Regions from separate parts of the Cellulosimicrobium sp. SJTW-1 genome, predicted to be linked through region 3. Evidence: riboswitches for the same ligand, from Rfam matches in the RefSeq annotation. Region 3 holds a riboswitch; each other region holds the start of a gene.
What was found. Region 3 has a riboswitch for thiamine pyrophosphate ahead of RSE42_RS14455 (TenA family protein). Riboswitches for the same ligand answer to the same signal wherever they lie in the genome.

Region 1 (2,254 bases), 2.0 Mb from region 3:
CTCGAACAGCGCCGGGTCGACGAACGGGGCGCCCGTCGCGTACACGGACGAGGGGCCGCCCGAGAGGATGATCGCGGCCGGGTCCTTGGCGAGCATCTGCTCGACCGTGAAGGTGTGCGGCACGATCTCGGAGTAGACCTTGGCCTCGCGCACGCGGCGCGCGATGAGCTGCGCGTACTGGGCGCCGAAGTCGACGACGAGCACGGGCCGCGGGGTCGAGGCCACCTCGGCGGTGGTGGGAGTGTCGGGAGCGGTGGCGGGTGACGTCACCCGTCCAGGATAGTCGCCGTGCGGCGGGGCTCGTCCCGCGTCTCAGGCGTCGGTGCGCGCCTCGGCGCGCGCCGCGACGCGCTCGCGCAGGGCGCGGGCCGCCGCTTCCGGGTCGCTCGCCGCCGTGATCGCGCGCACCACCACGATCCGGGTCGCGCCCGCGTCGAGGACGGCGTCGAGCCGGTCCGCGTCGATCCCGCCGATCGCGAACCAGGGCGTCGCGGGCCGGGTCGCCGCGACGTCGCGCAGCAGGTCCAGGCCGACGGCGGCCCGCCCCGGCTTCGTCGGGGTCGCCCACAGCGGACCCACGCAGAAGTAGTCCACCGCCGGGTCGGCCTCTGCCGCGGCCGCCTGCGCGGCCGAGTGCGTGGACCGGCCGAGCGCGGGCCCCGCGCCGAGCAGCGCCCGCACGGCCGGGACCGGCAGGTCGCCCTGGCCCATGTGCACGACCGGCGCGCCCGTGACCGACGCCACGTCCGCCCGGTCGTTCACGGCCCACAGCGCGCCGTGCTCCGTCGCTACGCGCGCGACGAGCTCCTGGAGCTCGAGCTCGCGCGCGACGTCGAGCGTCTTGTCGCGGAGCTGCACGACGTCCACCCCGCCCGCGAGCGCCGCCCGCAGGAAGTCCTCGAGGTCGCCGCGCTCCTCGCGCGCGTCCGTGCAGAGGTAGAGCCGCGCGTCGGCGAGCCGGGCGCGTGCGGCGTCCGCCGACGGGGCGGGAGTGGCCGGGGTGGTGGAGGTCTCGGAGCTCACCCGCGGGAGCCTAGCCTCGGCGGCTCCTCGGCAGGAGGTACTGTGGCCGACAGCACGGGAGCCCCGCAGGGGGCTGAGAGGGCGTCGCCGCCGACCGTCGAACCTGATCTGGGTCATGCCAGCGAAGGGAGCGCACATGAGCCTGTCCGTCCACCCGTCCGCGGGTGGCTCCGTCGTGCCCGACGGCGCGCGCGACGTCGTCGTCGTGGGGGGCGGGATCGTGGGTCTCGCCGTCGCGTGGCGCGCGGCGCGCGCGGGGTTGACCGTCACGGTGCTCGACCCGGCGCCGGGCGCGGCCGCGACCCACGCCGCCGCGGGGATGCTCGCGCCGGTGACCGAGGCCGACTTCGGGGAGGAGGCCGCCCTGCGGCTCCACCTCGCGGCCGCCGCGGCGTGGCCGGCGTTCGCCGCGGACCTGCGCGCGGCGACGGGGGCGGACGTCGGGCTGCGGACCGCCGGGACGCTCACCCTCGCCTACGACGCCGACGACCTCGCGCTGCTCCGCCGCGTCCTCGCCCTGCACGCCGCGCACGGTCTCGCGTCGCACGAGCTCACCGTCGCCGACGCGCGCCGCCGCGAGCCGTACCTGGGCCCGCGCGTCGCCGGGGCGGCGTGGGCCCCCGCGGACCACGCGGTCGACCCGCGCGCGACGCACGCCGCGCTGCTCGCCGCGCTCGGCGGCCGCGACGCCGGGGGTGCGGGCTCGGCCACCGGGGCGCGCGTCGTCCGCGCGTCCGCGACCCGGCTCGCGCTCGATGCCGGGCGCGTGGTCGGCGTGCACGACGACGCGGGCCGGCTCCACCGCGCGGGTGCGGTCGTCGTCGCGGCGGGCTGGCAGTCGGGCGCCCTCCTCGCGGACGTGCCGGGCATCGTCGTGCCCACGCGGCCGGTGAAGGGTCAGACGCTGCGGCTCGACGCGGGCCCGGACCTCGCGCTGGAGCACGTCGTGCGCGGGCTCGTGCAGGGGCGGCCGGTGTACGTCGTGCCGCGCGACCCCGAGCCTGCGGGGCCGCGCGCCGGGCACCGGGAGGTCGTCGTCGGGGCCACCACCGAGGAGAACCCGGACGACCGCCGCGCCACCGCCGGCGGCGTCTTCGCGCTCCTGCGGGACGCCCGCGCCCTCCTGCCGGGGATCGACGAGGCCGCGCTGGTCGAGGTGACGCCGCGGGGGCGCCCCGCGACACCGGACAACCTCCCGCTCGTCGGGCCGACGGACGTCCCGGGGCTCCAC
Region 2 (2,254 bases), 1.4 Mb from region 3:
GACGCCGGACGTGGCGCCCGCGCGCACCGCGCTCGTCACCGGGGCGTCGCGCGGCATCGGCCGCGCGGTCGCCGTCGGGCTCGCCGCGTCCGGTCTCGACGTCACGCTCCTCGCGCGCGACGCGGGCCGGCTCGCCGGGGTGGCCGACGAGATCGCCGCGCTCGACGGCGCGGGCCGTGCCGTCGTCGTCACGGCGGACGTGACCGACGCCGCGGCGGTGGCCGCGGCCGTCCGCGAGGCCGAGGCCACGCTCGGGAGCGTGGACCTGCTCGTCAACAACGCGGGCCGGGTCGACGCCGAGGTGCCGCTCTGGGAGGCGGACCCCGACGAGTGGTGGGCCGTCCTGGAGACCAACGTGCGCGGGCCGTTCCTGCTCGCGCGCGCCGTCGTCCCCGGGATGCTCGCGCGCGGCGGCGGCCGCGTCGTCGACCTCAACAGCGGCGCGGGCTCCCACGACATGGACGGAGCGAGCGCGTACAACGCGAGCAAGACGGCGCTCCTGCGCCTCGGGGCGAACCTCCACCGCTCGGGCCACGCGCTCGGCCTGCGGACCTTCGAGGTGTCGCCGGGCGTCGTGCAGACCGACATGACGGCGTCCATGGTCATGCACGAGGGCCGCACGGAGTGGACGCCCGTCGAGCGCACGGTCGAGATGGTCGTCGCGATCGCCCGCGGCGAGCTCGACGCGTTCTCGGGGTCGTTCGTGCGCGTGACGCACGACTCGCCCGGGTCGCTCCGCGCGGCCGCCCAGGAGGCCGCCCGCGCGGGCGTCGCGCTGCCCGGTCCCGACGGCCGTCGGCTGCGCGTCACGCGCTGGGGCTCCGACGACCCGATGCCGGGAGAGCTCCCCGCCCGCTGAGCGCACGCACCCCGCACGGCCGACGCCGCCCGACCCCCCCCGGTCGGGCGGCGTCCGTGCGTCCGGGCACCGGGTCACAGCGGGACGCACGTGTCCCGGTCGACCCACACGTGCCACAGGCCCCGCTCGGGGTGCTCGTACTCGAACGCCACGAGCCCGCCTGCGTCGTGCGTGACGACGCCCGTGAGCACGACCCGCCGACCGTCTCGGTCGTACGTCGTGCAGAGGGCGGGCACCTGGACCGGGACGGGCGCGTCCGGCAGGAAGGGGCGGGTCGCGGGGGCGACGTGCTGCGTCATACCCGGAAAGACGCGCGCACGCGCGTCGTCTCACGCGTCGGGGCGGGTGAAAAGCGCACGGGTCGCCGCGTAGCATGGCCCGCGACACGGGGTGCCCCGCACCGGGGCTGAGATGAGACCCGTCGAACCTGATCTGGCTCGTACCAGCGAAGGGATGTCCGCGCGATGACGCTCGCCCTGCCTCGGCACACCTCCGACCCGGCCTCCGCTCTCGCGGACCGTGACCGCCGGCCCGACCCGGGCCGTCGGCCCGACCCGGCACCGTCCCGCCCCCGCGTCCTCTCCGTCGCGGGGACCGACCCGACCGGCGGCGCCGGGATCCAGGCCGACCTCAAGGCGTTCTGCGCGCACGGCGCCTACGGCATGGCCGTCACCACGGCGCTCGTCGCGCAGAACACCCACGGCGTGCGGTCGGTGCACGTCCCCGGGCCGGCGTTCCTGCGCGCGCAGCTCGACGCCGTGTCCGACGACGTCGAGGTCGACGCCGTGAAGATCGGCATGGTCGCGGACGAGGCGAACGCCCGCGCCGTCGGGGAGTGGCTCGACGACCTCGCCGCGGCGCGCGCCGCCGCGGGTGCTCCGCGGCCCTGGGTCGTCCTGGACCCGGTGATGGTCGCCACCTCCGGCCACCGCCTGCTCGACGCGGGCGCCGAGCAGGCCGTGCGCGACCTCGCGGCGCGCGCCGACGTCGTCACGCCGAACCTGCCCGAGCTCGGCGTCCTCGGCGGGCAGGAGCCCGCGACGACGTGGGACGACGCCCTGCGCCAGGCGACGCAGTACGCGACCGCGAGCGACGCCGTCGTGCTGCTCAAGGGCGGTCACCTCACCGGACGCACGTCGCCCGACGCGCTCGTCCTCCCCGCGCCCGGGCCGACGACGGGCCGCGCGCCGGGGGCGGCCACCGTCACGACGTTCGACGCCGAGCGCGTCGACACGCCCCACACCCACGGCACGGGGTGCTCGCTCTCGGCGGCGCTCGCGGCGCTGCGACCGCAGCGCGCGAGCTGGGAGGAGGCGGCGCGCGAGGCGAAGGAGTGGCTCACGGGCGCGCTGCGTGCCGGCGCCGCGCTGCGGGTGGGGACGGGCCGGGGGCCCG
Region 3 (2,254 bases):
CGGAGCTCCTCGCCCGTGCGGGCGACGAGGTCGACGAGCCGCAGGCCGAGGGCGCCGCACACGGCGGCGAGGACCTCGGACGACGCCTCCTTGCGCCCGCGCTCCACCTCGGACAGGTAGGCGGTGGAGACGCGCGCGGCGGCCGCGACGTCGACGAGCGTGCGCCCCTGCGCGAGCCGCGCCCGCCGCAGGATCCCCCCGATGACGTGGCGCAGGAGGGGCTCCGCCCGTCCGCCCGCCCGGGAGCGAGGGCTCGGCGTCACCCCGTCCGGCACCACGTCCGGCAGCGTGCCCGGCACCGCGCTCGTCGCGTCCATGCGTTCACGCTACCCGCGGCCCACCCGGGTGCCGAGGCGCCCGGGTGGGTATCTGCTGCTGGCGTAAGGCCGGGCGCACGACGCGACGCCGGCCGCGCGCCCGGCCGGACGGGTCACCAGCGCTCGAGCGACCAGGCCATCTGCCAGAAGCGGATCTCGTGGCGGCAGCTCAGCTCGAACGCGCGCTCCATGCGCGCGCGCTCCGCCTCGCCCGCGTCCGCGGCGAGCGCGTCGAGGCGTGCGCGCAGGTCCGTGAGGACGTCCTCGGTGCGCTCGGCCGCGTAGAACTGCCACCAGCCCGCGAGCGGGTGGTCGTCGCCGAGGGCGCCGGGCGTCGTCTCGCGCTCGCCGAGCCAGAAGCGCCGCGCGGACCAGATGTAGGTCCACGGGCACGGCAGCAGCGCGGCGAGCAGCACGCCGAGCGAGTCGCGGCCGGCCGCCGTCATGTGGTCGACGTAGGCCTGCGCGCTCGGCGCGAGGCGGTGCGTCTGCGCCTCCTCGTACGTCACGCCGAGGAAGTCGCACATCGCGTGGTGCGCGTGCGACTCGTCGTCGAGGAGGAAGCCGGCCTTGTCGTGGAAGTAGGCCGCCCACGACCGGTCGGGCGCGAGGGCCATGCCGAGGCCGTAGCAGCGCAGGTAGGCCGTGAGGTACTGGTGGTCCTGGCCCACGTAGTGGCGGACCGCGGCGGGCTCGACGGAGCCGTCGCGCAGCCCTGCCAGGAAGGGGTGGTCGTAGAACGTCTCGAAGAGGTCCGCGTACCGGCGGGCGAGGTCGGCGGTGAAGCCGGTCTCCTCCTGCCGGACGAGCGCGGTCGGGTCGTCCGCGAGGACAGGGTTCAGGGTGATGGCAGCAGGCGTCGTCATGCCCACGTTCCTCCGCTCGTGCTAGCGAGATCAGGTTCGACGGGTCCGGGCGGCCGTACCGCTCGTCTCAGTCCCTCGGCCCGGGCCGTGGCCCGGGCGGGACGCCCCGCGTGGTTCGCGCCGACCCTAGCAAGGACGGCGCCGGTGCGGGAGCCCTCGCCACGGTGTGGGAATATAGTTGTAGCGACAACAAGTTGGAGCAGACATGACCACGAGCACGCCGGGCGCGCCGACCGACCGCCTCCTGTCCCCGTCCACGAGCATGGACGCCGTCACGCTGCGCGTGGGCGACCTCGAGCTCATGACCTCGTACTACACGGGCGCGTTCGCCCTCGCCCCGCTCGAGGAGCGGTCTCGCGGCGCCGAGGTGCACCGCGTGCTGGGCCGCGGCCGCACGCCCATGCTGCGCCTCGTGCACACGCCCGGGCTCCCGCCCGTCGACCCGCGCCAGGCCGGCCTGTTCCACACGGCCTTCCTGTTCGACGACGGCCCGAGCCTCGCCGCGACCGTCTACCGCGCCGCGCAGGACCGCCGCGGCACCTTCGTCGGGTCGAGCGACCACCTCGTCAGCGAGGCGTTCTACTTCACCGACCCCGAGGGCAACGGCGTCGAGCTCTACACCGACCGCCCCCGCGAGACGTGGGTGCGCGAGCACGGCCAGATCCTCATGACGACGACGTTCCTCGACCCGAACGCCTACCTGCGCACGCACCTCGACCAGGAGACGTTCGACGCCGGCCCCTCGCTCGCGGGCCGCGTCGGTCACGTGCACCTGCAGGTGGGCGACGTCGCGACCGCCCACGCCTTCTACGTCGACACCGTCGGCTTCGAGGCGACGCTCACCGGGTACAGCGGGGCGCTCTTCGCGTCCGCGGGCGGGTACCACCACCACGTCGCGATGAACGTGTGGAACAGCGCGGGCGCCGGGCCCCGCGCCGCGAGCCTCGGGCTCGGCGACGTCGCCGTCACGGTGCCGGGCCGCGAGGACCTCGACGCGCTCGTCGCGCGCCTCCGCGCCCGCGGGCTGGAGCACGCGGACGACGGCCGCTCCGTCGTCGTGCACGACCCGTG

Region 1: it holds a riboswitch for thiamine pyrophosphate, as region 3 does, so the genes downstream of both, thiO (glycine oxidase ThiO) here and RSE42_RS14455 (TenA family protein) in region 3, are expected to answer to the same signal.
Region 2: it holds a riboswitch for thiamine pyrophosphate, as region 3 does, so the genes downstream of both, thiD (bifunctional hydroxymethylpyrimidine kinase/phosphomethylpyrimidine kinase) here and RSE42_RS14455 (TenA family protein) in region 3, are expected to answer to the same signal.

Annotation. Positions count from the first base shown of each region.
Region 1 is NZ_CP136680.1:1,219,998-1,222,251, reverse strand. Features, by position in the region: gene guaA (glutamine-hydrolyzing GMP synthase) at 1-270, opposite strand, end outside; gene thiE (thiamine phosphate synthase) at 313-1,023, opposite strand; TPP riboswitch at 1,068-1,170, shown strand; gene thiO (glycine oxidase ThiO) at 1,160-2,254, shown strand, end outside.
Region 2 is NZ_CP136680.1:1,846,353-1,848,606, forward strand. Features, by position in the region: gene RSE42_RS08380 (SDR family oxidoreductase) at 1-859, shown strand, start outside; gene RSE42_RS08385 (hypothetical protein) at 934-1,158, opposite strand; TPP riboswitch at 1,236-1,330, shown strand; gene thiD (bifunctional hydroxymethylpyrimidine kinase/phosphomethylpyrimidine kinase) at 1,324-2,254, shown strand, end outside.
Region 3 is NZ_CP136680.1:3,206,503-3,208,756, forward strand. Features, by position in the region: gene RSE42_RS14450 (helix-turn-helix domain-containing protein) at 1-317, opposite strand, end outside; gene RSE42_RS14455 (TenA family protein) at 431-1,183, opposite strand; TPP riboswitch at 1,174-1,302, opposite strand; gene RSE42_RS14460 (VOC family protein) at 1,389-2,254, shown strand, end outside.